Puniceicoccus vermicola: one gene and its partner. The protein of the gene in region 1 interacts with the protein of each later gene in a pairwise test. Links are inferred from orthologs where the notes say so. Each region holds a gene or a part of one and is shown on either strand. Other genes may lie near its edges.

Region 1 (17,138 bases):
AAGACCCCCGGTTTCTCAATTCAGGAATCCTCGGGTCCGTCCAACTCCTCATCGGCTGCGCCCTTCTCCTCGCCTTCCTCCTCACCCTAGGCCCCCGAATCGAAACATGGCTCTGCGGCGCACCGTACATGTTCGGGGGAATCGTCGTTCTCGGGATCTACGGAACACGCTCCATTCCACAGAGCCGAAGAACTAAAGAATAGTTCATCAATTCTCGTAGATTCGAGAAATGGGCGTGGAATCTGAGATCGACGAGAAAACACTGGAAATTCTCCCACAACAAGCTCATATTCGGAGCACAAAACCCAAAGACCGAGCAGACTTCCCAAATTCCAGCGGATAGTTACGAATTTGGCACAGTTCGTGGATCGACTTCAAACTCAGGCAACCTTCCCATCGAAGACTCCCACTTCGCATTCGGTTCCCGAAATGAAAAGACGAATCCTACAGACGAGCACACTTTCCGACGAAAGAGCATCTTTCGCCGATCAAAGCGGATTTGCCCTCATCATTTCATTAGGAATGCTATCGTTAGTCCTTCTACTTCTTGTCGTTCTATCGAGCCAATTGCAAATTCACCTCTCTGAAGCGTCTATCTCAAGCTCAACGATCAAAGCCAAAGAATCCGCAAAACTCGGCTTTCTGGTAGCCTTGGGCGAACTTCAGAAGAGCGCCGGCCCGGATCAACGCGTCACTGCACGATCCGATATCTTTTACAGCGATCAGAGCAACATCCCCTTTCCGAATGAGACCGCTGCAGAGAACCGATTCTGGACCGGAGTCTGGGATACCACACGAGAGAACCAATACGAGTCTTCCTCACTCTCTCCCACTTGGCTCGTCTCGGGCGACACCCCCACTCCGTCAAGTGCGACTACGTCTAGAGATATTCTCCTAATGCCCGGATACCTACCGGCTGGCACCACAGATTATTCTGACCCCGGAGCTTTCTATCCCGTCCGCGTCGAACCCGAAATCATGGATTCGGAGGGAATTCGATTCGCTTGGTGGATAGGAGATGAAGGGACCAAAGCTTCCATCGCCATCCAAGATGAACTCATTGAGGAAGTGTCAAAACTCCCTCCTAACGGCACCTATCTCGACTACGGCCGCTATTCGAACCGAATTCTGCGCCAAGACCACAATCCAACCTTCTCCTATCCTCTACTTTATCAATATAGCACGGCGACCAGCGAAGAACTCGAAGCAATCGATAAGCAACTGGGAAGAGAGACAATCTTACGCGCTGCCGACCTCCTAACAGACAACGAGAAAGAGATCCTCTCTGCTCATGCTCTCCACGATCTAACAACCAGCAACCGTTTTGTACTCTCGAATCCCATCGAGGGTGGACTCAAAAAAGACCTTAGCTACCTAAAGACCGTTAATCCCGAGACCATCTCAGAATCAGATATATTCAACCACTTTGGAAAAACCGCCAACCCTTTGACTCCGCAGGTAGTCAATTTTTTTCAGACCCAGAGCGATCCTTCCTTAACCCAAGCAGTTAAAGGACAAGCACTGATCATACCTCAAAGCAAGTTGGCCGAAACTCGTGCCCTTACATCCCGATTTACCTTCGCTCCTATCATTACCGAGTTTCAACTTTCCTGCGGAGTGGCTGCCGCCGGTGGAAATCTGGCTAACACAACGAGCCAGCCGAGCGATCTCTATCTAATATATAAAGTCTATCTTGATATCTGGAATCCTTTCACAGCCCCCATGAGACTCGGGGATCCAATCGCCGCAGCAGAACCTAATTCATCGGATATCCGAATCACCGTCGAAGGCCTTCCCACTGCGAAGATCGAGAACAAGAATACTGCCGACATCGTAACGACCCCATTGCCCGATATCTCAATTCTATGGAGTGAACTTCAATCGGGCAAAACCCTCAAGCCGGGGATGAATTTTCACCTGACCTTCCCGACTGACACTGGAGGAGACAACTCTACCGGAGCAATTCAACAGGCGTTGGTGTTTCCGGTAACCAAAGCACCGGTCCAATTGAACGGAAGTCGAAGCGACGATTACACAGGCCGATTCTCCTTCGGATCAGACCCGATCCAGGTGACCTTCACCGCTATTGATGGAAATGGAAACGAAAGCGAGTTCTGCCGAGCCACCCTTCGGAATTACCCAAACTTCACGATCGACTATAAATACAATTCATACACGAACCGATCCAGCTGGTTCAAGCGAGTCGTCACAAGCGAAGATGGAGCGTGGGGCATGAATAACGAATCCCTGGAGGTAAATGGCTATGTCTTCGGCTTCCGATTCCGACTTCTCGACGAACAGGAAAGTATCGGAGATTCCAATGACCTATCGCGCATCCTCAGCGAGACTGACATTCGGAACCAAGTCATCGATGTTGATTTGAATACCTGGGATATTGGCGACGCATGGAGCGGTGAAGACGCAGTCCCCTACGACTTTACCAGTAGCTACCAAGAAGTGGATCCTGGTTACTTCGAGCCCTCATACGGATTCAAAAGTGATGAATTTTTCTACTACGGGGGGAGCGGACGACAAGACCGGATCGCTCGAGTTTACGAGATTCCGATATCCGGAATATCCTCCATCAGTGAACTGCGACTCATTGAGTTTGATGGTTACGCAAGCAACGCCGTTGGAAATCCATGGGGAGACGACTTGAATCAGTTTTTTGATGCATTTTTTCTTTCCAACTTACCAGATCCCTCGACAGCAATGTGGGATGGAGATTCGCCCTTAAGAAATCCTAGAATCAAACAACACAACGGAACTCCATCTCTTATCGATCCAAACACTGCCGAAAACCTGCTCCTCCATAACGGATTCAACCTCAACTCAACGTCGCCCGAGGCTTGGACAGCAGCCATAACCGGGCGCTCATTCGAATCCGGAACGTTCAACTTTCGATACGAGAGTCCCGACAGTGCGAATTGGGCCGATGACCCACCGTGGGGGACCTTGAATCAACCTCTCCAGAACGTCATTTTCTCATATGCACAGTCGGCCCCGTTCAACTCAATCGAAAGGCCCGACAACCCACGGTATGAGTTGCTCACATTGGACACGCAAGACGACTATCCCTCTGCTTTCAGCACAAAATCCCGTGAACTCAACACTGACCGACAGCACCCGGCGTTCATTCAGGGTCTCAGAGAAATGAAAGACGACGATCTGGAAGATCTCGGGATCGAGGTCGTAGAAGCACTACGGCGTTTTGCAGCCACTCAGAACCGACCTCCATTAAGTATGGCCGAATTTCTCAATGAAGGAATTCTCCAAGAAGCTATTGATCAAGTTCCGACCATCAATGATCGGGAAAACGGGTATGATCGTATTCCCCGATACTCCCCCGCCAGTATCAACCAGGGAAGTCTGATTTCACAGATCGGAGAATATTCTCAAGTCCGCTCTGACACCTTCACAGTACGATCTTACGGGGCCAATATTTCACATGACCGATCTGGAGAAAACGCATTCTACTGCGAAGCCATAGTCCAGAGGGAGATAGAGGAGATCGATGACAATGGCGGGCCGTTTGGCCGAAAATTCAAAATCCTCTCTTTTCATTGGATCCCCAAACCCGCTGAGAAACTATGATTCCTCGCTCATCATTCTGGATCCTACCCCTATTTCTCCTAGGGATCTGTGCATTTTCCCTGACTAGCACAGCTCAGGAAGGGAGCTATGAGTTCGAATTCCGAGTCTTTGGACTTCATCCGGGGAATTACAAAGGTATTTACTACCTAAATCCTGACGGCGACCCAGAAGCACTCCAGTTTGATAGGAGACAGAGATCGGTCTTCTATCACTTTCGGGCAGACTTCCCCGTTCAACCACTTCGCTTCTTCAGGATTATTGATGACGGAGGAGAAGGCTATTTCCAAACTGTAGCAGAGATCACCCCCAACCCGTCCTGGTCGGAAGTGCTTCTTCTTTTCACAGATCCTCCTCAATCCGAAATGCTAAAAGTCTATCCAGCGGAGGATGATGAAGAGGAATTCCCTTTCGGCAGTCTTCGAGTCATCAACTTGACCTCGATTCCGCTGGGAGGAAGCATCGACAAACAAACCGAGAACATCGCCCCGGGCCAATGGACCGACGCATTCTCGATTCAACGCCCAGGGAAGGTGGACGTCCTATTCGCCGCGGCGACCTCGGATTCAGTCCACCTCGTCTACCGCAAAAGTATGCCACTCTGGAAAGACAGCAGGACTCTTCTCATCCTCCGCCCCCCAGCAAGGTCAGGATCAATCCGAATTGGAGCGACCACCCTACAAGACTTCGAGAGCCAGAACTAATCTCGATCAAGTAGGCCCCACGGGGCGCGGCCCCGGAAATTTCAGTTATTCCAAACTCTTTTCGAGAAGACACGAAAACAGAGCCGTCACCCAAACAACCCCTTGCGCAAGCCAGTACCAATAGACAGCCCTTTCCAGTCACTCCCACGCAACGGATGAGGTCTTCGCGCTCGCTTCCCTTCCGGTTCGTTTTCTAGAAACTTGTTCACAAAGTCTTCCGATCCCAGCACCATCCCGTCCGAAAAATAGCGAACCCGGCACCGCAAAACCACCGAAAGAGGCAACTTCCCCTTCTCCTCTTGCAAAACCCGCACCGCTTCTTCGTGGGAAATCGATGCTTTCCCTTCTTTCTCACCATCACCAGCCCCATACAAAGTCTGCCGATACCCCGCCAGGTCCTTATCCACAACAGAAAGCCCGGCCCGAGCCAACCGCCCGCCCCCAAGCGCCTCCGCATACCCACAAAATCGATAATCCTTAGGATCCGCAACCAACCCCGCCCGAACCGCGTTCAAGTCGATATAGGCCGCTACCGTTCTGAGTGCCCACCGACCCCCTTCCACCAGCACACTCTTAAAACGTGCCGACCAAAGCGGCCCAAACCGATCCCGCGACCGATTGAACCAAAGCGTAAAACGGAGCTTCAGAGTCCGCATAAACTCCGAAACATCATGCATCCGGCGGGTCAGTTCCTTACGCAACTCCCTCCCATCAAGAAAGTTATCCTTCAAATGCCCCTCCAAAACCTCAGCAGGCATTGGATTCCAAGGAGTAGGCTTAGGATACAGCTTGCGATACCGACGAACCAACTCCGCATCCGGAACCTCCGTCCCTGCTGGTGGCACCTCCACCAAAATATGAAAATGGTTCTTCATCACCGCATAAGTAACCACCCGAACCCCGGAAAACTCAGCAACCTGCCATATCATTTTCCGCAAAACCTCCCGCTCCCGGTCGCCAAAGAGAGCCTCCCCATTCACCGTCCGACTCATTAGATGATGATACGACAACCGATCCGATTCTCTGCGTCTTAATTTGCCCATCCCCAAACCAACCCCGCCCACTGAGCACCGTCAAACATATTTAGAACAGTTATATAAATTCGAATCATTCCGACAATCGAATCTTTTATCGACATCCCTCATTCCGGCGTCCAAAAACCATGGCCGGTTCAAATTCTCTAAAGGGTTGCAGATAAGGACGGAAGCCTCCTACTATCCACCTTTGCAGCGATTTGCCGAACCATTAAACAATTCAATAAACCCAACAAAGGAAACGCTTTGGACATCGATCAGATCGAAAAACTCGTCGAACTCATGAAGGACAGTGACCTGTCTTCCATGGAAATCGAAGAGGAGACCTTTCGTATTCGTCTCGCTCGCGAGAAAGAAATCATCGCCGTACACGGTGGTGGTGGCGCAAGTGCTCCCGCACCTCTGCCGAGCCCGGCTACCAGTGCTCCGGCTGCTGCTGGAGGAGCTTCTGCTCCCGAGCCCGAGGAAAAGGGAATTGTTTACGTGAAATCTCCCATGGTGGGAACTTTCTACCGTGCTCCTTCGCCGGACAGCCCTCCCTTTGCGGAAGAGGGTGGTAAGGTTAAAGCCGACTCCGTCGTTTGCATTATCGAAGCGATGAAAGTCATGAACGAAATCCAATCCGAAGTGAGTGGAAAGATCGTCGAGATTCTCGTGGAGAACGGCGAACCTGTCGAATTTGGACAGGCCCTGATGAAGGTAAAGGAAGGCTAATCGCCGAGGTATGCTAAAAAAAATCCTCATCGCCAACCGCGGGGAAATTGCCCTTCGAGTGATTCGTGCCTGCCGAGAGCTGGGCATTGAGACTCTCGCGGTTTACTCTGAAGCCGACGAACAGTCGATCCACTGTCAGGTGGCTGACGATGCTATCTGCATCGGACCGGCCGCCAGTTCCGAGAGCTATCTGAAGGCCGACCGGATCCTCAGTGCGGCCGAGCTCGCCAACGTCGACGCGATTCACCCTGGGTACGGATTCCTGTCCGAGAATGCTGATTTCGCCGAACAGTGCGAAAGCTGCAACATCAAGTTCATCGGGCCTTCCTCCAACACGATCCGGATCATGGGCGACAAGGCCTTGGCCCGGGAAACCGTGAAGGCTGCCAAGGTTCCGACCGTTCCGGGGAGTGCTGGGGCGATTCAGGACGACAAGGAGGCGCTGAAATTGGCCAAAGAGATCGGATTTCCGGTTATCATTAAAGCCGTTTCCGGTGGGGGTGGACGCGGAATGCGCGTGGCTCACAATGCCGTCGCCTTTCAACGGGAATTCGAAAGTGCCCGCAACGAAGCCGAAAAGGCTTTCGGGGACGCTTCCGTCTACGTCGAGAAGTTCATTCAGGATCCGCGCCACATCGAGTTTCAGATTCTCGCCGACGAGCACGGCAAGATCGTCCACCTCGGTGAGCGCGATTGCTCTGTGCAACGCCGTCACCAAAAGGTGATCGAAGAGGCTCCTTCTCCTTTCCTCTCTTCCGACCTCCGTCGCAAGATGGGCCGGGCCGCGGTCAAGGCTGCTGAAGCGGCGAACTACCAGAATGCTGGTACAATCGAGTTCCTCGTCGATAAAAACGGAGATTTCTACTTCATCGAGATGAACACCCGGATTCAGGTGGAGCATCCAGTTACGGAAATCGTCACTGGAATCGACCTGATCAAGAAGCAGATTCAAATCGCTTCGGGCGAGCCCCTCGGAATCGAACAGAAGCAGGTCCGCATCAGTGGCAAACACGCCATTGAGTGCCGTATTTGCGCCGAAGATCCGTCCCGTAATTTTGCCCCTTCACCGGGTGAGATCAAACTCTACTTCCCTCCCGGTGGCCCTGGGGTTCGCGTAGATTCTCATGTGTATTCCGGCTATCCGGTCCCCCCTCATTACGACTCCATGATCGGAAAACTGATCACGTACGGAGAAACTCGTGAGGAGGCAATTGTCCACATGAACCGGGCACTGAAGGAATATCTGATCCGCGGCATCAACACCAACATTCCCTTCCTCCAAGCAATTGTCAGCGACCCGGTATTCCGCCAGGGGCAAACGACGACCCGCTACGTGGAAGAATTCCTGGCCCGGACTCCTCGGTACCTTCTCTCTCCCACTCAACCCGATAAAGTATAAACGCTATGGAACAACCGAACTCATCCGATAACGAATCCACTGTCCCATTTGTCTCCGAGGAGAGTTCGACTCTTGGCGAGATTCGGATCAACCATAGCGTCGTCGCCAACATCGTTCGAATCGCGACCCTGAGCGTCCCTGGAGTTCACTCCGTGGGCGGTGGCCGATTCGAGGGCATTACCGAGATGTTTGCCAAGCGTGAAGGCGAACGGGGTGTGCGCGTCAGCGAAGACGAAGGCGGGACCTACGAGATCGACATCCGCGTCATTCTGGATTTCGGAGTTGAGCTGGCCCGCACGGGCGGACAGATCCAGCAGACCGTTCGCGAAGAAGTTTCGAAGATGACGAGCAAAGATGTCGCTCGGGTAGATATTACCATCGACGGCGTCCATGTTCCTGAAGAACCAAAGCAAGAATCGGGACAGTGGACTGGCTAAAACCATAAGCCATGGAGGAAAAAATCAAAAGCTGGTTCACCGAGTTGGTGGGCACCGACTTCCAGTTTCTGGCGCAGAGAGAGTTCCAGTTTATCGTGGGGGCCGCTCTGGCGCTCCTTATCATCCTCCTCATAATTCGGTACCGCCCCGGACGTCGGATCCGCGCCTTCCGAGGGGAAACGGGCCGGGTGGACATTTCCCGCCATGCCATCCACGAACTGGTTCGTTCTGCATGCGAGCAGATGCCGGAAGTGTACAAATCCTCGATCAAAATCAAGGTTCGCCGGAAACTGAGCATCACGGTTCGCATTCGACTCGAAAGCAAAGCTTATCTACGGGATACAGCTTCATTCCTACAGGCCCACCTCAAGGACTCACTGGAAAACAATTTGGGAATCCAGAAGGTCGGGAAAATTGAGATTCTAGTCACGGGGATCCGCAATGGGTCCAGCCCCAAGGTCGATCTCAACGAGAGCGCTCGCAAAGAAAAATCCGAACCGCAAAAAGATCGACCTCAAAAGGTGGAGTCCGCGCCCGAACCATCGGAAGCATCCCCACAACCGGCAGTTTCTCACACCGAAGAAGAGCCGACTCCAAAACCTCATGCAGAAGTAGTCCCGGACCCTTCCACTCAGAAAAAGGAAGTGGCCGCGATCGTGAAACCGGACCCTTCCGCACCGCCTCCGGAGAAAAACGCTGAGAGCGAATCCGAGGAAAAGGATGCCCCCCACCCCGAATCAAAAAAAAACGGCCCCACCTTCTTTAATAAGAAGAAAATTTAGATCTTAAATCTTCTAAGCCTGCCAATGCCAGTCTCGGCATAGATTCAACCTTCCTTCCCTCGAAAACCCAAACGATTCGGCATGAAGCCCTGCACGGACGACGAATCACTGATCGAACTCGAAAAGAGCATCCAGAATCCCCTTGCGCGTAAAGGGTATGGTCTGGTCTCGCCAATGCTTGAGCGATTAATCGGCATCCGCGCCGTCAACCAGCTCTACGACAGCAGCCGGCGGAGCTCCCCGGAGACCTTTTTCCAAAACACCCTCCGAAGCTTGGGAGTCAGCTATCGGTTTAGCGAACAGGAAGCCGCTCGCATCCCTCCCGACGGTCCCGTCTTCGTCATCTCCAACCATCCTTTCGGCGGGTTGGACGGGATCATCCTCGGCGACTTCCTCCAATCCATCCGCAAAGACAGTAAGCTCCTCGCAAACTATCTTCTCTTGCGAATGAGTGAGATGGAGCCCCTCGTCTACGGAATCGATCCTTTCGGCGGGACAAAAGCTGCCCGCTACAATGCCCGCTCGGTGAAAGAATCGCTGCGCTGGGTCCGGGATGGACACCTCCTCGCCACCTTCCCCGCCGGCGAAGTCTCCCACTTCCGCCTCAAGCAGAAGCGGGTCACAGACTCCGATTGGAATCCCGTTTCCGCGAAGTTGATCCAAAAATCCGGCGCCTGCGTCGTCCCCATCTTCTTCTACGGGGGCAACAGCTTTTTCTTTAACCTTATGGGGACGATCCATCCCCGCCTGAGAACGTTGCTCCTGGCCCGAGAACTGACGAATAAACGCGGGCGCGAAGTTTCTCTAAAGATCGGCTCCCCCATTTCGGCTGGCAAGATTGCAAAGTTCACCGACGAAAAGGACCTCCTCGATTTTCTGCGGCTGCGCACCTATCTACTGGGAGGATCCGAGAGGCGCCCGCGGGGACCACTTCGTATTCGACCCAATATTCGCTTGGCGATTCCCCAAAAGCAAAAGCCAGTAGACCCCGACCACGACCCATTGATCGAACCAGTTCCCAAGAAAAAACTGGTGGGTGAAATCGAACGCCTCGCCGAAGGCAGCCTCATTTTCGAGCGCAAGCAATTCCGCGTCTACGTCGTAAAAGGCTCGGACGCTCCCAACATCCTCCTCGAGATTGGTCGTTTGCGGGAGCTCACCTTCCGCGACGTCAGCGAGGGCACCGGAAAGCCCTACGATACCGACCACTTCGACCTGGACTACCTTCAACTCTTTCTCTGGAACGCCGAAGAACAAGAAATCGTCGGCGGCTACCGGATGGGCCAAACCGATGCCATCCTCCCGAAGAAGCGAAAACGTGGCTTCTACACCAGTACGCTCTTCCGGTTCCGCACCGCTTTCCTTGAAAGCATGGACCCGGCCATGGAACTTGGCCGCTCCTTCATCATCCCATCCTACCAGCGCAAGTTTGCGACCCTCTCTTTACTCTGGCAGGGGATCGGAGCCTTCATCTCAGCGAACCCCCGCTATCGCTACCTTTTCGGCCCGGTCAGCATCAACTGCGAGTATGAAACCATCTCCAAGGACCTGATCATTCACTTCCTGCGCGGCAACAACTTCGATCCGTTGCTCTCCGGAAAGGTAAAGGCAAAAACCCCGCCCGAAAAAAGTCGTCTTCTCAGCAAAGAGGAAAAAGCCGCGATCGCGCGCGGGGTCAAAGACATCGACGACGTTTCGGCCCTGATTGCCGAGATCGAGCCCGACCAAAAGGGAGTGCCCACATTACTGAGACACTACGTAAAGTTGAATGCCCGTTTCCTGAGCTTCAACGTCGATGCGGATTTCTCCGATGTTCTCGACGGCCTCATGGTCGTCGACCTCTTGGAGACCGATGAGAAAACCCTCCGTTTCTTCATGGGGGGAGAGGAGCAAACGAAACGCTTCTACAGGCAACACCGCAAAGAAGTGGAGCTCGCCGAGCAAATATAAGAGAAATCCGACTTCGGAGACTTCAGACTCTGGTTTGACCACCAAGCAATTTGCCCAGTAAATTACCCCTATCCGAACATTCCTAACAGTTTTCGCAGCCACCTTTTCCCTGGCGGCTCTTCTTCCTGCACAATCGCTTTCCAGCGCACTCGGCGGAAACAGCAGTCCCACCAATCCTCCCGAGCAAAGGCAACAAGAACCGGGATTCACGGATCTTCTGGATTCTTCCGGGCGCTATCTTTCCCAGAGAGTCCGTGATCTTTTCGGTGCGACCGGAAACCTGGCCGAATGGGATTCCAACGAGAGTCCGCGCGCCACCATTTTCACCTACGTTGAAGGAATGAACGCTCTCATCTATGGCGGGAGCGAAAATACCGAACGAGTTCAGCAGACCCTCCCGCCAGGATTTCCTCCGCTCGGACCGGAGAGCATTGCCCTGAAACGAGTATTCGACCGATTGGGCACGCTGGACAAAGTGGACTTCCCTGACGCGAGTAATCTGGTCGACTCATCCCTCGATTCGTTCGAGGTCTTCCCCTACGCCGTTGATCATGAATGGATCTGGCAGATTCTCAGCGAAGCTCCGGAGCACCGCATTGAGCTCAGCAAAACCGACTCGGGGTGGAGGTTTTCCGAAGAGACTCTCGTCAACGCCCCCGCGCTCCTGCAATCACTACGCAACATTCCGCCCGTTTTTAACCACTCGGGTGAAACCGAGCTCATTGAGAGGGTCTTCGTCCCCATGCTCAACAATTCCCCCTGGTGGAGTTGGCTCGTCATGGCTATTTCGATTCCACCCGCCTTTTTCATCGGAAAACTGACACGGAAAGGAGTCCTTCATTTAGGAGACCGGATCGAGAAAAAGACACGCCCTCTGATCGGGTCAATGTTCCGGAGTGTAGCCTCCGCCTCTGCGATCATTGTCGGAACCATCATATTTGTCATCGGCGGCTCTTTCATCGAGCTGTCCCCTGCCCTTTCCGGTCTGTATTGGGACTTCGTCCGGGCGATTCTTCTCGTCGCCCTCGTCTTTCTGCTCCTCGGCATCACCGACATCGTTGCGACTCTCATCCGCAAGAAGATCGGATCAAAGAATCCGGAATACGGAGAGATGACGGTCACGATTATTCAGAGAGTCGTCCGATCCTTCATCTTCGTCATTCTGATCATATTCCTGCTCGAGAACGTCCTCGGTTTTCACATCGGTGCGCTCATCACCGGAATCGGAATCATCGGACTAGCGATTTCTCTCGCGGGGAAGGAAACGGCACAGAATCTCTTTGGCGCTATTTCAATTTTTATCAACCGGCCTTTCGCGGTCGGCGATTGGGTCCGATTCCGGGGAGACATTGGGGAAGTGGTCGACGTGAGGATGCAGGCGACCCGGATTCGCATCCTTTCGGGGGAGATGAAAATCGTCCCCAACATGCAGTTCATTTCCAAGGAAGTTGATAATCTTTCCATGCGCCCCTACATCCGGCGCGAGATGAATCTAAGCCTTCCCTACGGCACACCCCCTGACAAAGTTGAGAAAGCGATCGAGGTGCTAAAGGGAATTCTGGAAGACGATGAGATTGCCCAAAATGGCCGTTTCGTGGCCAAGGACGATCCGTCAAAGAACCCCTCCCCCCACGTTTCTTTCAGCGAATACGGCTCCTATTACCTCAATCTACAAGTCTACTACTGGTACTTCATTGGCGAAACGGGAGAAGAGCTCGATCGCCGAAACGATCGAGGATGGTTCAGCTACCTGGATCACTGTACCCTCGTGAACCAGCGAATCCTGCGTGCCTTCGCGGAAAACGACATCGAATTTGCATTCCCGACCCAGACCATAGAACTGGAGAAAAAGACTCCTCCCGAATCGGAGGATTCGCAAGAATCCGAAACCCACCAATAAAAACGGCGCCCCGAATCGGGACGCCGTCGTAAAAAAACATCAGCCGCGAGGCTTAGAAATAATACCGAATCCCGACGGCTGCATTCAGCTCAATTTCCGTATCGGGAATGAGGTCAAGGATCGGAACAATTTCGGCGAAAACGTCGATCGGGCTCTCGGGGAAAATGTAGGAAACACCGATTGGAACGCGGACTCCGAAAACCGAATCACCTCCTCCATCGTCTTCTTCGTAGCGAAAACGCCCTCCGATGCCGTAGTAGAGCGGAAGCGAACCCTTCATGGTCGCGGTCTCAAGGATCTCAAAATTGTGGAAAAGGTAATCCGCATGCATTTGGAAGGAATCTTCCCCGGAGAAGGACCAACCCACTCCGCCGTCAATCGCCGTTTTATCATTGATCCAGCTCTTTATGCTGATGCCTGTCGGATCCCCCGCCATGATTCCTACACCAATACCCGACAAAGGCACCTGGCTCGCAACCGCCGCGGCCGTAATAAAAAAGAGTGTTTTTGAGGTTATCCGATTTTTCATAGGACATCACTACTTGTCCCTGTTCAGGAATTCCAGTCCTAAAACGCTTTTCACAAAAGCCATATCGAGTCGGGGAAAATACGGCTCCCGCAACGTACTTGTTACGCTTCTCCCCCTTGCCGATTTCGGCATTTCCCATACTCTTAGTCAGATGGGGAAAGAAGAATCGATCGCTGGGAAAAAGAAAGCACACAATCGTCCTTCCGCAGGAAAATCGCGCGCCGAACTACACGAAAGATTAGAGCGGGCGGGCCTGCCACCCGGAGAAGATCTGCCCACAATCGACAGCGCCTTTGATCGACAATGTCATACGGTCTTCGACGTAAGGCGTTTCTCTGCAAACGAGCTGCGGGAAGACCGCACCGACGATCCATTCGAGACAAAAAAGCTTCTCGAAGACAGCGAAGGGATGGCGACCTGGATTCACGTCAGTGGCGTTCACGCTGTCGAGAAACTGCAAAAACTTGGAGAGCTCCTTGACCTCCATCCTCTCACCGTAGAAGACGTCATGAATCTATGGGCACGACCACGTGTCGACATCAACAAAAAGGAACTCTTTTTCACCGGAAAGGCGGTCAATATTGATTCAGAAACTTCCCACCCGAAAAGCCAGCAGATCTCGATCGTTCTCCGGGAAGATCTGCTTGTTTCCTTCTCCGAAAACGAGGAGGAACTCTTTCGCTCCGTCATCGCCCGCCTCCAAATCCCGAACAGCCGCATTCGCTCCTCGGGTGCCTCCTTTCTCGCCTATTCCTTGATCGACACCCTCGTCGACCGGCTCCTCATTCTCACCGAGGCCGTCGAAGAAATCGTGGTCGACATGGAGGAACAAATGCTCGGCGAAAGCGCCACCGACGACCCGATTCCCATCGGCGAAATCTACCGTCGTAAAAGGCAAGTTCTTCGCCTCAACCGCATCGCCTTTCCTTTGCGCGACGCCATTCACGACCTCCACGATCTTTCCTCGGAAATCCTGGATTCCTCACTCGGAATCTACCTCCGCGACCTTCTCGATCATGCACGCCGGGCCGCCGAGCGCGTCGAGCACGCAAGAGGCATGCTCCATGACCTCCAAGATTTCCACTCCGCAAGACAGGACAACCGCATCAACCGAACCATGCAGCTACTGACGGTCATTGGAACGATCTTCGTCCCCCTCACCTTTGTGGCCGGAGTCTACGGGATGAACTTCAACCCACAGACAAGTCCTTGGAATATGCCCTTGCTCGACAACTACTGGGGATACCCGATCTGCATGGCGGGGATGTTCCTCTTCGCAATCGCGATGGTGATCTATTTCCGCAAAAAAAAGTGGCTATGAGGTCCGGGCCCCCGGGGAGGTATGCAACTCATAGGAATGAGTGCGGATCCCCCGTGCCGCCAATTCTTCGATAATCCGGCCCGCTACCTCAACTTTGAGATTCCAGGCATCGGCCGGAGTATGGGTCCACATCGCCAGCCAGCACTGAATCGACTCCTTCTCCATTTCCATGATCCAGAATTTGGGATCATCGTCCCCCACGAGCAAATGGCTCTTGCGACCAGCCTGAATCGCCACCTCGCGAACCAGCTTCATATCGGATTGATAAGAAACGTAGAACTGAATCTTCGCCCAGATCAAATTCTCCCGATTGCTGTAGTTGATCACCTCTTTCGTCAACATGGAGCTATTGGGCACAACGTATCGGCGCCAATCCCACAACTTGATGATCGTGTGAGTCGGGGTAATATCCTCAATCGTCCCATATTGCTCATCGAGAAGAATGGTATCCCCAGTGCGAAATTGCTTGGAAAACGTCACCACATAGCCGGCGATCACATTCTCAAGAAAGGGACGAGCCGCGATCCCGACAAGAACCGCACCAGCCGCACCGAACACCGAAATGAGTCCCGTCGAAAACCCGTCGAGGAAAGGCGCTGAGGCCAGTCCCAACCAGACAAGGACCAAAACCGAAAGAAGCGTTCTTCGGATAATAGAAAAGCGATAACCGAGGCTCTCAAGCGCCTGATCGCGAGAGTCCTCCGTATGATTCTTCTGGGGAGCTTCCGAACGGAGAGGTTCGAACCGTTTCAGACGCTGGATTCGGGCCGCCCTCTTCCGCTCAGTCCGAGTAAGAATGGTCGTAAGAAGAAACCATCCCCCCATCCCCGCCGCGATTACGGCGGCGAAATACAGAAAGTCGTCAATTTTCTCCATAAAGCTTCACCTCCGCGAAAACCCACTTCGCGTAGTCACCTGCCGCCCCTGTCGCCGTTACCCAAACCCACTGCGGAGTTTCATAGGGATGAGCATTTTTGAAAAATGATTCCACTTCGTGCGCCCCCGACTCCGTGGTTTTCACCCACAATCGAACTTCCTCCTCGGAACAAATCTCCCCTTTCCAGCGAAAAACAGACCTCACTCCCGGGTCCATCTGAACGCAGGCCGCAAGATTCTCCTCCAGCAGACGCCCGGCTAGCGCTTCCGCATCCGAGACAGAGGAAACCGTCGTCCAACCGATAGAAACATCACTCGACGCCACTCTCCTTCTCCTTGTTTTCCTCGGGATCGGATGAGGCTTGGGTTGGTTCTAATTCGATCTCCGGTGCGTCGGCATCCTTTTTCCTCCGGCCCTTCAACAGCCCATAAGTCAAGTATCCCGTGAAGAGGACCGCCGGCATCCACTGCCAATTCATCAGAGTGAAAACGATCACCACGATCACCACGAGAAAACGGGCCATCGAATGCTCCATCCTCCAGTTCACCGCTTTGAAGCTCGGATAGCTCACCCGGCTGAACATCATAAAGGAGAGGAAGAGCATCAAGACCGGAAGCGCATATTTCCACGCTCCAATCCGGACATCACCCTCCTGAAGCCAAAGCATCATCAAGGTCAACGACGCGGTCAGACCGGCCGCTGCTGGTATCGGAAATCCTTCAAAGCTGCGACTCGCCGCTCCTTTATCCTCAGCCGCGACACAGTTGAAGCGCGCCAAACGCAACGCTCCACAGGCCAGATAAACAAAGGCCACCATCCACCCGGCCCGATCGAACTCTGCCAACACGATCTGGAAGACCAGAAGAGCCGGAGCAATCCCAAACGAAATTAAATCCGCCAAGGAGTCGAACTCTCGCCCGAAAGGACTCTCGAACCCTCCCAGTCGAGCGACCCTGCCGTCGAGCAGATCAAAAAGAAACGCTCCCAGGATGAAAAGAATCGCTCGGTGATAAAACCCTGAGGAAGGAAAACCCGTTTTCTGCTGCAAGGCCCCCTCGAGAATACTCAGGATGGCTGCGAAACCGCAGAATAAATTTCCTGCCGTCATCAAATTCGGCAGCAGATAGATCTTCGGCTCGTTCTTGCTCATGATTGTTCCTCCTTTTGCGGAAATTCCGCGATTACGGTAATACCTCCCTCAACTTTATCTCCTTTCGAAACCAGCACTCGGGTGCCTGCTGGCAAGAAAACCTCCGTCCGCGAGCCGAACCGGATCATTCCGAATCGATCGCCCTTCTTCAGAGAATCGCCCGGCTTGGACCAGGCAACAATCCGGCGTGCAATTGCCCCGGTAATTTGCCGAACCGCGACTTTTCGTTCCGGACCTTGAATTAACCAAGCCCGAAATGCATTCAACGAAGAGGCATCCGGATGACGGGCATCAAGATACTTGCCGTTCTTTTCCTCAGTAAAAATAACCTCCCCTTCAATCGGTGTCCGATTTACGTGGACATTAAATACCGAAAGAAACACCCCGATCCGAATCGGCAGATCCTCATAAGGACCCTCCGTCTGCTCGACAATGTCAGCCACCACTCCATCGGCGGCCGAAACAATCGCCAGCGGATCCCCCGGAATCTCCCGCTTTGGATCCCGGAAAAAGTAGAGGGAGAAAACGATCAACCCGATAAAAAGCGGTCCGACCCAAGGGAAAAATAGGAACGAGACTACGGTGAAGAGAAAGAGAAGACCGAATATCCATCGACCCTCGTATAGAGTTTGCCAGCGCATAAGTTCTTCTAAGTGTTCCCATCCCGCACCCAGGATGCAAACCTGTTCGCTCCAAACAGCGTCAGCTTAGGCTCCCGGCACCTTCAACCGGGCATTTCATCACGAAGAC
Region 2 (14,575 bases), on another replicon or contig:
CGGAAACCCAGATGTCGACCGGAGTTGCGGATCCCAGGCGGTCCAACTACGTCTCAGTCGGTTCGCGTTGAGTAAGGGCTTCAGGACTCGCGGTTTGGCTTGCGTGCTGTCGAGGAGCCTTCTGTTTCGATGCCTTTGTCGAGAAGGGTTGGGGACCTGCGAAGGTCCTGGTCCGGTCAGAGGTCTAGACCGGCCAGCTTCTCGAAGACTCGGGCCACCATTTCAGCGCCGGGATCGGGGATGCCTTTTAGATTGGACTCTGAGAGGTAGGATGACCGACCCGCACTCGTTTCGGTGATTTCGCGGGTCTGATCCGCTCCCTTCCGAGCGGCCTCTGCAGCCTCTTGCAGCGATTTTCCCGCGGCCAGGGCTTCGAAGGCAGGCTCCATGGCATCGATCATCGTTCGGTCGCCCTGTTCGGCTCCGCCGAATGATTTCATTCTATCCAAGCCCTGTTTCAGTGCCTCTCCGAGGTTTGCGCCTTCTTTCATCTGGCTCCCTGATTTGGTGAACAGAAGGGAGAGCAGGACGCCACTGGATCCGCCGGACTCGCGGGAGAGGACGCGGCCGATCGTAGTCAGAAGTTCGGGAGGAGAGGCGTAGGGGAGCTTTTCCGAGAGGTTTTTGAATCGTTGGCCTGCGCCTGAAAAGGTCGATCCGGCGTCGCCGTCGCCGACTTTTTCGTCCAAATCATTCATCTCTCCTTCGATCTCGATGAGGAGAGAGGCGATTTCCTGCACCACTCTCTTTGTCTGATCGTCGTTGGATGCTTCGAATTGGAGGGTCTCGGGTAATTGTGGGCTCTGAATGCTTGTCGGTTGCGAGTAGGGGCGGATCCTCCATTCCGGTGTCTCCGTGGTTTCGAGTAGAGCCTCTTCGGTCTCTGAATCCAAAGGCAGGAGTGATAGGGAAAACCCGTTCATGTTGAGCGAAGTCGTCATTGCCGTGGGGCCGATCAAATACTTCACCTTGGAGGACAAGTCCGTCTGATCGAAGCAATGGACGAGGAGGTTCATCTCGAGCGGAGTGACGCTTCCGAGGTTGTTGAAGAGCAGGGCGAATTCACCGCTCTTCTTCGGGAGATATTTGTTGAGCTCTTTCACGGCTTGCTCGACCAAGGAACGGGCTTTTTCCATTTGGATGACTTGAGCACCGGGTTCGCCGTGGATTCCGAGACCGAGCTCTGCCTCGGATTGGGAGAGTCTCGATTTTTCTGGATTTTGATATTTCTGGCCCTCGGTCAAAGAAAGGCCGATTGAAATCGCATCATTCGCTACACCCTTTGCCGCTTCGGTCACATCCTCCAGCGACTTTCCTTCTTCTGCTAGCTTACCGGCTACTTTGTGGACGAAAAGGGTTCCGGCGAGTCCCCGTTGGGCCGTATCCTCGCCCAGGGCAATGTCGTCTCCGACGATTACCATCTCGACCCGGTGGCCGAGCGCCCGGGCCTGTTCCGCTGCCAATCCGAAATTGAGTCGATCGCCAGTGTAGTTCTTGACGACCAGAAGGGTGCCGGCCTCACCGCTGACCGCGAGGATTGCCGCGAGAACGGCATCAACGGATGGCGATGCGAAAATATCGCCACAAACGGCGGCTGTGAGCATTCCTTTGCCGACAAATCCGGCGTGCATTGGTTCGTGTCCTGAGCCGCCGCCGGAGACGATGGCTACTTTTTGGGGATCGATTTCTTTTCGGAGAACGACTCTTATTTCGGGGAAAGAGTCTAGCTTGGTGAGTAAAGGATTGGTCAAGAGGCCTTCGATCGATTCGTTAACGGCATCTTCGGGGTTATTTATAAATGACTTCATAGTTTCTAGGGTGTGCAATGGGGAGAGTGGTATGAGGAATATGTATCGGTTTGTTCCTTACAATATCACTATGCAGTCTATGGGAGGTATCCGTTTGAGTCAAATTTCGCGAGAAAGTGACCCGGGTGTGGCGATCTGCTGGTGACGCTATTGCGCCTCGAGGTCCTCTAGGGCAGAGTCAGGGTTTTTTAGAATACGGCCCAGCCAGCCAGGCCGCTGAGGATGACCAGAGCCCAGGGAGGCATCTTCCAGAATTGGAGGAGGAGGAAGGCAAAGAGGGCGAAGGCCGCCGCGCCGGGAGAAATCACAGCACTGATCCAGACCGGATTGTAGAAGGCGGCGAGGAGAAGGCCGACGACCGCGGCATTGGTTCCGGCGAGGGCGCGTTTCGCAGAGCGGTTGGTGCGGATGCGATCCCAAAAGGGGAGGAGGCCGGAAACCAGGAGGATCGAGGGGACGTAGATGGCCACGAGGCAATAGAGTCCTCCAAACCATCCGGCCGGGGATTGGTTCATCGAAGCTCCCAGAAAGGCGGAGAAGGTGAAGAGGGGCCCCGGAACGGCCTGAGTGGCACCATATCCGGCGAGGAAGGTGCTCTGGTCTACCCATCCGGTTTGGACGACGGCTTCTTCGAGTAGAGGGAGGACGACATGGCCCCCGCCAAATACCAGAGATCCAGAACGGTAGAAGGCGTCAAAGTATTGGATGTAGGAAGAGGAAAGGAGGCTGCCCGCGATCCAGAAGCCCACGAGGAGGACGGCGAAAGAGATCAGGCAGAGAAGGCCCGTCCGGTGCGAGAGGTTGGGGTTCGGCTCCGTTCGGCTCCACTTGGTGTCGGGTGGGGAGAGCAGAATCCATCCGCCGATTGCCCCGCAGAGGATGACGCCGATCTGAGCCCAGACGGTCGGGAAGAGGAGGACCACTGCTCCGGCAACGAGGGCGAAAGTGACCGTAGTTCGGTTGCGACACAGTTTCGTCGCCATTCCCCAGACGGCTTTGGCCACGACCGCAACTGCAGCGAGCTTGAGCCCCAAGACCCATCCCGCCCCCGATGCATCCCCAATCGCGGCCAAGCCATAGGCAAAGAGGATAAGAGCAATGGCTGAGGGAAGCGTAAATCCGCACCAAGCGAGGATGCCGCCCGCCCATCCGTGCCGGAGGTAGCCGATAGCATAGCTCACTTGGCTGCTGGCCGGGCCGGGGAGAAATTGGCAGAGGGCGACGAGATCGGCGTAGGCTTCATCGGTCAGCCATTTTTTGCGGCCGACAAATTCATCGCGGAAGTAGCCTAAGTGGGCGACCGGACCTCCGAAAGAAGTCAAACCGAGACGAAGGTAGATGAGAAAGAGAGAGAAGAGAGGAGCGCGATTCCGGGTCATGACAATGGCTGGATAGGCTGCTCCATAACCGCCAATCGAAGCCGAGAAGTCGAGGGAGAAAAAGTTTCTCCTCGTCTCTCTGTTACGGGACAGATACAAACGCCGAATGGAAGTCAAAATCCTTCCCCTCGGACCTATACAGACGAACGCTTACTTCCTCGCGAAGGACGGACACGCCGTGCTTATCGACGCACCCATGGGGGCGCACGATGCCGTGACCGCCTTGCTGGAGGAAAAGGGGCTGACCCTGGATGCGCTCTTGCTGACGCACGCCCATTGGGATCACACCACGGACGCGTATCTCTTCCAGAAGGACGGGATCCCCCTCTACGGTCATCGGGACGACCAAGAGCTTTACGAAAATCCGCGCACGATGTCTTCCTACGGCTTGCCCGGCGTGCCGATGGAGCCCGTTCAGATTGATCATTGGGTCGATGAAGGGTCTCAGCTGGAATTCTTGGGAGAATCCGTCGAGGTGCGCCACGTTCCCGGGCATTGTCCGGGAAACATCCTCTTTTATTTTGAGGACGAGGCCGCCTGTTTCAGTGGAGACGTGATCTTCGCCGGAAGTGTCGGGCGCGCCGATTTGCCCGGTGGCGACTTTGCGGTTCTGGAGAAATCGATTCAGAAACGCGTTTTTACCTTGCCGGACGATACGGAAATCTATCCGGGACACGGGCCGATCACTTCCGTGCGGGAAGAAAAGAGGCGTAATCCGTTTGTTCGGGCAATCTCCTAAATTCATTGATTTCCATGAGCCCGGAAGTTGACGAACGCTGGATGCGGAGGGCCATCGAGGTGGCCCGCAAAGGGTGGGGGACGACTCATCCAAATCCTTTGGTAGGGGCCGTGTTGGCCGATCGAGAACAGATCCTGGCCGAAGGTTACCACGAAGTGGCTGGCGGCCCGCATGCCGAAGTGCAGGCCCTCCGACAATGGGAAGGCGTGGTTCCCGATTCCGCTACCTTGTATGTGACCTTGGAGCCCTGTTCCACAGTCGGGCGAACGCCAGCCTGTACGCAGGCGATCATCGATGCGGGAATCAAACGGGTGGTCGTCGGTGCGCTCGATGACGATGCCCGCCATCGCGGGAAAGGCCTGGAAATCCTGCGGAGTGCGGGGATTGCGGCCACCGCTGGCGTTCTGGAGCAGGATTGCGAGGATCTGAATTTGATCTTTCATTTTTTTCACCGGACGGGTCGGGCGATGATCGCGGCCAAAGTCGCCACAACCATCGACGGCCGCACAGCTGTCGAGGGAGGGGCTTCGAAATGGATCACCGGAGAAAAGTCGCGGGCCAACGTCCACCAATGGCGCCGTTATTTCCCAGCGATTGCGGTGGGGGCCCGCACCGCAATTGCGGACGACCCCTCCCTGACCTCCAGACTGGGGCCGAAGGACTTTTGCCCGGTCCGGATCATTTTTGATCGCACCGGACGGCTGGTGAATTTCCCCAACCTGCGGGTCCTGACCGATAAATTTCGGGACAAGACCGTGATCTTTGTTTCCGACGAAGCCTATGACAAGGTGAGGAAAGTCGTTTCCGATGAGGTCCGGGTGGTTCGTTGCCCTGGAGAAGGGGAAATCCGTGATTTCTTGCTCGGCTGGTTGGCCAATGAGGGCCTGCACGGGATCTATGTGGAGGGCGGGAGCGTGCTTCATAGTCGGCTTTTTGCCGAGCAGGCAGTGGATTACCTTTTTGCCTATCGGGCGCCGAAACTTTTCCTCGATGATCGGGCGAGGCCGGTCGCGGGAGGTCGCTACTTGGAAGACCCCTCCGAAGCGATCACCTTGGAGGACTGCCGGCACGAGATTTTTGGTTCCGATCAGTTGCTTCGAGGCAGGATTTGTTATCCTGTAGGGAAGGAACGATCATGATTACCGAAACCTCTGTCGATATCGTCCTCGCCTCCGGAAATGCCCATAAGGCCGAGGAAATTCAAGCTTGGCTGCGGGAAAGGGGTCACTCTGTAAGCGTCCTGACTGCCAGTCACTTCGGTGGGATGAAAGGCTGCGAAGAGACCGCGACCGATTTCGAAGGCAACGCCCGGATCAAAGTCGAATTTCTCCAAAAACGGGTCTCGCCGCAGACGTGGATCCTGGCGGATGACAGTGGACTCGAGGTCGATGCTCTCGACGGTGCTCCAGGGGTGTTTTCCGCCCGGTTTGCCGGGGAAGGGGCCGACGATCAGCAGAACCGGGAGCTCCTCATCGAGCGCATGCGCAAAGTCGCCCAACCGCGTCGCCGTACCGCTCGTTTTGTCTGCGTGCTCGCTCTTTGGAAAGGCAAAGGATCGATCCAGTTCTTTCGCGGCGAGTGCGAAGGGAGAATCCTTCGACAGTCGAAGGGAGAGGGTGGGTTCGGCTACGATCCCGTCTTCGCTCCCAGCGGATCCCGCCAATCCTTCGCCGAGATTGATCCGGAGGAAAAGAATCGGATCAGTCACCGAGGCCAAGCCTTGGAAAAATTAGAAAAAGAATTGACCGCCTGACCAGATCGCGGTTTTGTCTTCGCTTTCCTCATCTGGAAATGGGGCCGTAGCTCAGTTGGAAGAGCGCTTGCATGGCATGCAAGAGGTCGACGGTTCGATCCCGTTCGGCTCCACCATCCAAAATGGGGTTGGGTCTACAGGCGGGGACACGTAGTCGGCCCGTTACTCGAGAATGCCTCTTTCCTTAAAAACCTTTTTGGCAGTGAGAATGGCGTTGGTGGCGGAGGGGAAGCCGCAGTAGGCGATCATCTGGGTGATCGTTTCGGCGATCTCCTCCTTGGTTGCTCCCTCATTCAGAGCGCAGTGAATGTGCAGTTCGAGCTGGGGGAGGCAGTCACCCATCACCGTTAATGCGGAGAGGGTGATCAGCTCTTGAATCTTGGGTTCGAGGACATTGCTCTTGTCGCCGTAGATATCGCCGAAGGCAAACTCCACGTTGACTTTCGCAAAGAGAGGGGAGACTTCGCGGATGTTTTCGACGTATTCGTCAGCGGCTTTGCCAAGATGCTCGCGCATGACTTTCAAGCCTCGTTCGTAGCGGTCACTCATTTTTTCTCTGGGTTCGTGGTTTATCGGATCGTCGAAGGTGGGTGGCTTCGGGAAAAACGGAAGTTCTGATTCCCGGACCGGTCAGTTGCCCACGTCTTCATGGTGGGCGTCGGTGAAGAGCTGCTGATTGTCGGAGTAGTCGATCTCGACATTGATGAGGGTCGGGCCGGCAACTCCGCGTGCCTCGATCAGGGTGGGGAGGATTTGTTCGGGATCGTCGATTTGGAAGCCTTTTGCGCCGAAGGCTTCGGCAAAGCTGCGGAGGTCGACCTTGCCCAGCTCGACGGAAGCCTCGCGGTGATACTTCATCACTTGTTGTTCCTTGACCATGTCGTAGGAGCCATCCCGCCAAACAATGTGGGTAAATTGCAGTCCCTCCCGTACGGCCGTTTCGAGCTCCATCGCTGAAAAGAGGAATCCTCCGTCGCCAGAGATAGAGATCACTTTCTTATCCGGATACGCGAGCTTCGTAGCCATGCCCCAGGGGAGGCCGACGCCGAGTGTTTGTTGTCCATTGCTGAAGAGGATTTGGTGGGGCCGGTGGGAAAACAGGTAGCGAGCGAGCCACATATACACGGAGCCGATGTCGCAGCAGACGACGGTGTCGTCATCGAGAATCTGGGATAATTCGTGGACGAATCGAAGAGGGTGGATCGTGCCGGGGCGGCCCGTCTTGTTTCCCGCTCCTTCGACGATGGAGAAGAGTTCCCGTTGAATGTCAGGATAACTGGGTGCTTTAACGGGATCCGTTCCCTCGGTGAGAAGGCCTAGGTTGGTTTTGATCTCCCCGAGAAGCTCGCACTCCGGGCGATATTGGGAATGGACGTTCGCGCAGGTGTAGTCGATGTGGAGGATTTCTTTTGAGATGTCGGCGTTCCAGATCTCGGGATCATACTCGACTGGATTGAAGCCTACGCAAATGACGAGGTCTGACTGATTCAGAACACGGTCAGCCGGTTGGTTGCGGAACAGTCCGGCCCTTCCATAGAAGCAATGCATATTTTCCTGGGAAATGACGCCTGCGGCTTGGTACGTGTTGATCGCCGGAATGGGGTGTTTCTCTAGGAAGGAGTTGATTGCCGCGAGATTCTCGGGGCGGCTGGCTTCCTCGCCGAGGAGAAGGATTGGAGATTTTGCATCAGAGAGTCGCCGGGATGCATCGGCGAGGACTGAAGAACGGGCTCGCCCAAAGGTGATGGGGGGAGCGGTGTAGCTGCCCAAGTGCGACGCATCCGCCAGCATGATATTTTGGGGCAGACTGATGAAGCAGGCACCCGCGCGGGGGGCTGTGGCGAGGCGGAAGGCATTCGCGAGACTCTCGGGGACGACTTCCGGGGCGGTGACTTCGATACTCGATTTGGTCACGCATTCGAGGAGCTTGGCGTTGTCCGTGTTTTGGTGCGACTCCTTGAACTTCATGTTCTGCGGGACGTTGCCGCCGAGGGCGACGATCGGGTCACCCTCGGTGGTTGCGGTCAGGAGACCAGTGGCAAGGTTGGCCACGCCGGGTCCGGAGGTGACGAGCACCACCCCGGGCTTCCCGGTTTGCCGTCCGTAAGCAGCGGCCATGAAGGCGGCATTTTGCTCGTGTCGGCAGAGGATGACCCGGATGGGGGAGTCTTCCAACGCGTCGAAGACTTTGTCGATCTTGGCTCCGGGGATCCCGAAGACGAATTCGACCTCATGCGCTTCGAGGCACCGGACAAGGAGTTCGGCAGTGGTTTGTTCTGACATCGTCGGATGAATTTCCGGTTAGCGGCGAACGGGGATGTAGTTCGGTTGCCATTGGGCGAGTTCGACGAGTTTTTCAACGTCATCGACTTCGGCCTTCATCGAGGAGAGTCCTTCTTTGACCGCCTGCTGACCGACCGCGATCGCCACGGCCTTGCTGACCTTGGGAGCGTCGTGGATTGGAGGCAGAACGGGATTGTCCGGTGAGTCGTGGAGCGGGGAGAAGCTGCTCAGCGTTTGCGAGGCGGCTCGGATCATTCCGTCGCTGACGGCGGTGGCTTTGACGGCAATCGCACCGAGACCCAAGCCCGGAAAGATGAAGGCATTGTTTCCCTGTGAAATCTGGTAGGTCTTGCCTTGGTATTCGACCGGATCGAAGGGGCTGCCTGCGGCCATGATTGCCCGCCCTTCGGTCTGTTCAATCACGTCTTTGGGCTCCGCTTCCGAATTTGCAGTCGGGTTGGAGAGTGGCATGATGACCGGGAAACGGGTGTTCTTCCCCATCTGTCGAAGGATTTCATTGGTGAAGGCTCCTTTGACCGTTGAGCATCCGATGAGGATCGTTGCCCCGGAGTTTGCGACGACCTCGGTAAGAGTGATGTTGGCCGTGTCCGAGACTTCCCAGTCCGCAAGCTCTCCGCGGTTGCGGGCGAATTTTTTCTGGAAGTCGGGAAGGTCTTCCATGTCGTCGACGATCAAACCATTTCGGTCGATGATGTAGAATCGTTCCAATGCCTCCTCGCGACTCATGCCGCTGTCGACAAAGGCGTCGAGAATTTGGTCCATGATGCCACAGCCCGCGGTGCCCGCGCCGAACATGACGACCCGATGATCCCTGAATTGCGTTTTGGTGGCTTCAATCGCAGCGATGACGTTGGCAGTGGCGACGATGCCCGTGCCCTGCATATCGTCATTGAAGGTGCATAACTGCGGACGATATTTTTCGAGAATGCTGCGGGCATGGCCGCGGCCAAAATCTTCCCAGTGTAGATAAACGTTGGGGAAGTTCTTTTCGACACACTTCACAAATTGTTCGATGTAAGCGTCATATTCTTCGCCGTCGACTCGCTTATGTTGTGAGCCCAGATAGAGTGGATCATCCAGAAGCTTCGGGTTGTTGGTGCCGACATCCAGTTGGATGGGCAACACCCGGGCCGGGTTGATGCCCGCGCAGATGATGTAGACCATCAGCTTTCCGATGCTGATGTCCATTCCGCCGACCCCCCAGTCGCCGATCCCGAGAACCGCTTCCCCGTCGGTGACGATGATGAAATCGATTTGACGAGTGGTGAACGACGACAGGACTTCGTCCATGTATTCGCGGTTGTTGTAGGAGAGGTAGACTCCGGATGGACGGCGAAAATCAGTGGAATAGGCTTCCACGGCATCACCGACCGTCGGCGTGTAGACGATGGGGAGAACTTCATCTACGTGCTGACTGCAGAACTTGTAGAAAAGCGTCGTGTTGCTGTCGTGGAGGGTATTCAGAAAAATGTTTTTCTCGATCGGACAATTCTTGCTTTGGAATTGGCGATAAACCCGTTGCACCTGCGACTGCATGCTTTCGACCCGAGTGGGCAGGTGCCCGTAGAGGCCTAGCGCCTTGCGTTCTTCAGCGTTGAATGCCGTTCCTTTGTTGATCAAGGGGTTGTCGAGAATGTCTCTTGCGGGCTCATCGGTTTGAATCGCGGTGATGCGGCCTTCGGCGTCTTTTACTTCCGTGTACATGGAGCTTTTCTGTCCTTTCTTTGAGGATTGAGTGAGTGTGAGAGAGGGGGTGTCCGAGAGGTTGCGTGTACTTAGCATGAAAGCAATCGAATTGAAGAATCCGGTGAAAGGTTGGTTGATGGCAGGACCTCTCCGATCAAGTTGATCTCGGTAGAGTCTGTGTCTGCCGCGGATCCCGAAATTTTGAGCTTTCGCATTTCCACGCATCGGATTCAATAGGGGGATGGATAAAGCTCAGGTATTCGACGCTCTTCGGGAGAAGCTTCAGCAGGAATTGAACACTGCGGTGGGGGCGTCGCGGGATGCCGCGGAGTATGCTACGAACGAGGAGGCGAGGGCGGAGTCCAAGTACGACACGCAAGGGCTTGAGGCTTCCTATTTGGCAGCGGGCCAGGCGACGATGGCCAATTCCCTGGCAGATGCAATTGCCACCCTGGGATCTGTTCAGGAAGAAATGATCGTGCCCCGTGATCGGGTGATGCGGGGAGCCTTGTTTGAATGTGATCTCGGCGGCTTCCGCGAGTGGTTCTATCTCTCTCCGGTCGGAGGAGGGGAGACATTGGATTTTGACGGTGAGGAGATTTCGATTGTTACGGCAAAGTCTCCCTTGGGAGCGGCCGTCGCGGGGAAAACCGCGGGCGCTGCCTTCAAGCTGGCAAATGGCACCGAGGGGAGCGTTCTGAAGGTTCTCTAGGAAGAGTTTTTTGGGGGTCGGCTGAAGGTGTGCTTCAGAGCGTTCACTTCTTGCCATTCCATTTGAGGTAGGACTTTCAGCGACCATATTCGCTGATCGATTTATCCGCGGGCGCGTTGAATAAGGCCGCCGACCTATGAAAGGATGTCATTCAATCGTTCAACCCAGAGCAAGGGCCGGATTTGCGAGGGAGGGATTTGTCGAGAGGTTACGGGAAGGATTCGGATGTCCGGACGATGATGCGTGGGTAAGGCTGAAGCCATACCCGATTCGGAAAGTCGGTTGATCCGTCGAGAGACGAGTCGACGATTGTTTATCCGAGATTGATCAATACGTTTGCTTGAGGATGTCCTATCTCCATCTTTGACATTCATGATCAAACATTTGGCCCATATCTGCATCCATTCGGAAAGCTTGTCTGAGACCTTGCGTTTCTATCAAGAGGGTCTCGGGTTGGAGAAGGGCTTTGAGTTTATCCGCGACGGGGAGCTATTTGGTTTTTATCTCAAATTTGGAGGGAACACCTTCATCGAAGTCTTTTCTGGAAAATCGGGAGAGCCGGGCAATATCGGTCATTTTGCGCTCGAGGTTTCGAGCATCGATGCCGTCCTGGAGCGGGTGAAAGCGGCCGGATACGAAGTGGGAGAGAAGAAGATGGGGGCAGACCATTCTTGGCAGGCTTGGCTTACCGATCCCAGTGGGGTCCAGATTGAGCTGCACGAATACACCGCAGAGAGTCTTCAGCTCAACGGAGGCACCTGCCACGTAAATTGGTGAGACCGTGTCGGCTGGGCGAAAGCTTTCCCTGGGCCGCTATGATTTCGCGGCCTACCTGACGTTTTTTGCTTATGCAGCGGGGTCAGTCGTGGTCCCGGTCTGTCTGATCGAGCTCGCGCGTGAGTTGAACTTTGATCTGGCTTCGGGCGGGATGACGGCGGGGGGAGGACTCCACTTTGGCCGGACGGTCACGATGGTCGTCGCAATGCTCCTCGTCGGTTTTGTGGCCGGGCGCTGGGGAACACGCCGGACCCTCGGAACTTCGGTGCTGTTGATGAGCGTGGGGATTCTGCTTTGCGCTTTGTCGCCTGGATATGGCCTTTTGTTTCTCGCTATGCTTTTCGCTGGTCTCGGGGAAGGGGTCATTGAGGGGCTGGCGACTCCCTTTGTGCAAAACCTACATCCGCGTGAGCCGGGCCGATACGTCAACATTTCCCACGCCTTCTGGTCGGTGGGGATCCTGGTCACGGTGGTCGTGGCAGGTTGGATGCTGGCCGCCGGTTATTCGTGGAGAGTCTTGACCGCAGTGGTTTCCGGGGTCGGGGCATTCGCTGCATTGCTGATCCTATGGCCAACTCCCGCGGGGATGCATTCTGCAGAGAGTGCGGAGCGGGCCGATGTTCGCGAAATCTGGCAGCGGATCCGAAAAATCGCGCGGAGCCGGAGGTTCTGGGTCTTCTACGGGGCGATGTTTTTGGCCGGAGGAGGCGAGTTTTGTCTGACCTTTTGGAGTGCGAGCCACATCCAGCTGCATTTCGGAGAAACGGCTTGGGGCGGAGGAATCGGTGTCGCCATTTTTGCCTTGGCGATGGTTATCGGGAGACTGGGCGCGGGCTACTTTGTCCCCCAGGCAAAACTGAGGAAGATGATCCTGATTGCGGCCGTTTTCGGAACCGGGGTGACCGTCTTTTTGCCTTGGGTCACGGAGCTTTATCAATTCTATCTGCTCCTCTTTCTCTCGGGTCTGGCGACCGCTCCCTTCTGGCCCAGTATCCAGAGTCACGCCGCTGAGCGTTTGCCGGAATTGGATGAGACCATGCTCCTTATTCTGCTATCCTGCGCAGGAGTCCCCGGGTGCGGGGTCTTTACCTATTTGATGGGATTCTGGGGAGACCTTGCGGGGAGTCTGGCCACCGCCTTCTACCTCGTACCGCTGGCGTATTTCTTCATCTTTGTCTTGATCGGTTTTTTGGGAAAAACGGGTCGAGAGGTGAGAAATTAGGCTTCTTAGGCGAGGGTGTGCTTGTAGAGAGGTATTTTTCGTAGAGGAACTTCGATAGAAGTTTCTTTGAACCCTCCGAAAAGCATTCGCTTCTTTCGGAGTGGCTTATTCTTCTCCGAGCCAGAGAAGGTCGTAGGGCTCGAGTTTGGCGAGCTTACGCGTACTGAATTCGCGGTCGGAGAGGGCGTCCTTCACGAAGTGACCCATGCCGATCGTGCGGAGTTCGGAAAGATCGATCTCCTGCGGTTTCTCGGAAAAATTGGCGAGGATGGCGGCAAAGCTGGCGTCGTGCCAACGGATGAAGCCGAGAACATGAGGATTGACCATGTAGAGCAAACGCATCCGATTGCCGCGGAAGGCCGGGATCTCTTTTCGCGTGGAGAACAGTTGCTGAAGAGTGAGGAAGACCTCTTTGGGGACGGACTTCTTTTTCTTCAGTTCGCGTGTGAGGCTCCAGTCCATCTTGACTCGGTGAACCCAGCGGCTGTCGTCCCCTTTGTCCGGGTCTTTCTCAAAGTCGTAGTCATTGAGGAGGCCCCATTCCTCGCCCATGAAAATCAGGGGGATGCCCGTGGCGGCACAGAGGACGCCGTAAACCATGCGCATACGGCGCACGGCCATATCCAGGAGGGCCGGATCCTTTTCCGTAATCGCTTCTTCAAGGCCGGCGAGGGAGGACATGGTGCCGCAGATGCGCATGTCCCCCGTATCGACGTTGTGCTGGAATGGGACTCCGCGGGCAAAACTTCCCGGGAAGCGGGCGGTGTAGAACCGGTTGAGGAAGTCGCGATGCCCGTCGGGATTGATCCCTACCTCCCAGCAGTCTCCGTTGTCAAAGGACCATCCGATGTCATCGTGACTGCGGAGGTAATTGAGCCAAGTCGTGCCCGGGGGCAGCTGAAAGCGGTGTGAGATCGAGCGTTCGAGAAGTTTGGTCTCACGGGTAGCCATGGCCTCCCAGAGGAGGGCCATAAAGGTCGGGTTATAGGAGATCTGACACTCTTTGGCGTCGATGTATTTGACGACCTCGTCCGGGTGGACGATTGCCTCTGATTTGAAGACGAGCCCCGGGGCGGCGATCCGACAGACCGCATTGAACGCTTGGATCAAAAGGTGCGCCTCGGGAAGGTTTTCGCAGGTGGTGCCCATCTGTTTCCAGATGAAGGCGACCGCGTCGAGGCGGAGAATTTCGACTCCGGTGTTGGCCAGGAAGAGCATCTCGGAGGCCATGGCGCGGAAGACCTCCGGGTTGTCGTAATTGAGATCCCACTGGAAGCTATTGAAAGTCGTCCAAACCCAACGCTTCAAGGTTTCATCCCACGTGAAGTTACCCCGACGCACGGATGGGAAGATCTCGCGTAGAGTCCTCTCGTATTGGCTCGGGATCGAGTGGTCGGGAAAGGTCCGGTAATAGTCGAGAAACTCCTGTTCACCCTCCTGCGCACGGATCGCCCACAAGTGGTCGTCAGCGGTGTGATTGAATACGAAGTCGAGAACCAGAGAGATGCCGACTTCCCGAAGATCGTTGGCGAGAGCTTGAAGATCTTCAATCGTGCCCAACCGTGGGTCGACGGCTCGGTAATCACTGATGGCATAGCCCCCATCGCTATTTCCTGGGCGGGAGGCGAAGAGAGGCATGAGGTGAAGGTAGGTCAGGCCCAAGTCCCGCAAGTAGGGAATCGCATCGCGCAATTTGACCAAATCTCCACTGAAGAGGTCGACGTAGAGGGATCCTCCGACCATTCGTTCGGAAAGATACCATCCCGGATCGTTCTCACGCCGCTGATCCAGCTCCTTCAGATCTCGCGGGCGTGCGAGCCAAGAGTCGACGGCCGTCAGCGCGATATCTTCCAAGTAGTAGAAGAAATCGTAGTGATGTCCGTAGAGCTGGTAGAGGAGGCGGAATAGGGTGAGCCAGTGCTCGTCGAGACGATAGTCGATCGTCTCGTGCAATCGCGCCCTCTCAAGATCGCTTTGAGTTTCTTCCTCAATGCGTCTCGTGATCTTGGGACGGATACGTCGAAGGGAACGGGTCGCCTCGTACTCGAGACGGCTTTCTTCCATCAAATTCACCGGCAGTCTATTTCTTTAGCGGTTCGTAATGCTTCGCTTGTGCGTGGGCGATGATCCAATCAGTTTGGATTACTCTGACTGTTCCGGTTCGACGTTGCGGTCGTTGGGAATCTGGATCTTGT

The links.
Region 2: the proteins of accC (region 1) and ribD interact in binary tests that used the Escherichia coli proteins (3 or more experiments, as listed by UniProt). The link is inferred for Puniceicoccus vermicola from one-to-one orthologs.

What each region holds. Positions count from the first base shown.
Region 1 is NZ_JACHVA010000033.1:5,696-22,833, forward strand. Bases 5,408-8,247 are described here. They hold accC (acetyl-CoA carboxylase biotin carboxylase subunit), read left to right. Parts: upstream 5,408-6,053; coding sequence 6,054-7,442; downstream 7,443-8,247. Other genes in these bases: accB (acetyl-CoA carboxylase biotin carboxyl carrier protein), read left to right, coding at 5,576-6,043; H5P30_RS02565 (Asp23/Gls24 family envelope stress response protein), read left to right, coding at 7,448-7,879; amaP (alkaline shock response membrane anchor protein AmaP), read left to right, coding at 7,891-8,247. Outside these bases: H5P30_RS02535 (hypothetical protein), read left to right, coding at 1-203; H5P30_RS02540 (hypothetical protein), read left to right, coding at 430-3,594; H5P30_RS02545 (hypothetical protein), read left to right, coding at 3,591-4,295; H5P30_RS02550 (transposase), read right to left, coding at 4,382-5,287; more of amaP, read left to right, coding at 8,248-8,661; H5P30_RS02575 (bifunctional lysophospholipid acyltransferase family protein/GNAT family N-acetyltransferase), read left to right, coding at 8,743-10,611; H5P30_RS02580 (mechanosensitive ion channel family protein), read left to right, coding at 10,952-12,511; H5P30_RS02585 (hypothetical protein), read right to left, coding at 12,564-13,040; magnesium/cobalt transporter CorA, read left to right, coding at 13,192-14,361; H5P30_RS02595 (mechanosensitive ion channel family protein), read right to left, coding at 14,356-15,237; divalent cation tolerance protein CutA, read right to left, coding at 15,224-15,562; pssA (CDP-diacylglycerol--serine O-phosphatidyltransferase), read right to left, coding at 15,549-16,388; H5P30_RS02610 (phosphatidylserine decarboxylase), read right to left, coding at 16,385-17,029. UniProt on the Escherichia coli protein: This protein is a component of the acetyl coenzyme A carboxylase complex; first, biotin carboxylase catalyzes the carboxylation of the carrier protein and then the transcarboxylase transfers the carboxyl group to form malonyl-CoA.
Region 2 is NZ_JACHVA010000009.1:31,386-45,960, reverse strand. Bases 3,199-6,002 are described here. They hold ribD (bifunctional diaminohydroxyphosphoribosylaminopyrimidine deaminase/5-amino-6-(5-phosphoribosylamino)uracil reductase RibD), read left to right. Parts: upstream 3,199-3,940; coding sequence 3,941-5,065; downstream 5,066-6,002. Other genes in these bases: H5P30_RS00690 (carboxymuconolactone decarboxylase family protein), read right to left, coding at 5,842-6,002; rdgB (RdgB/HAM1 family non-canonical purine NTP pyrophosphatase), read left to right, coding at 5,062-5,679; H5P30_RS00710 (MBL fold metallo-hydrolase), read left to right, coding at 3,294-3,926. In the rest of the region: H5P30_RS00725 (gamma-glutamyltransferase family protein), read left to right, coding at 1-71; H5P30_RS00720 (dihydroxyacetone kinase subunit DhaK), read right to left, coding at 177-1,808; chrA (chromate efflux transporter), read right to left, coding at 1,997-3,187; more of H5P30_RS00690, read right to left, coding at 6,003-6,228; acetolactate synthase AlsS, read right to left, coding at 6,310-7,962; H5P30_RS00680 (NAD-dependent malic enzyme), read right to left, coding at 7,981-9,687; H5P30_RS00675 (hypothetical protein), read left to right, coding at 9,911-10,381; H5P30_RS00670 (VOC family protein), read left to right, coding at 10,754-11,158; H5P30_RS00665 (MFS transporter), read left to right, coding at 11,163-12,380; H5P30_RS00660 (alpha-amylase family glycosyl hydrolase), read right to left, coding at 12,486-14,444; H5P30_RS00655 (HAD-IIB family hydrolase), read right to left, coding at 14,523-14,575. UniProt on the Escherichia coli protein: Converts 2,5-diamino-6-(ribosylamino)-4(3h)-pyrimidinone 5'-phosphate into 5-amino-6-(ribosylamino)-2,4(1h,3h)-pyrimidinedione 5'-phosphate.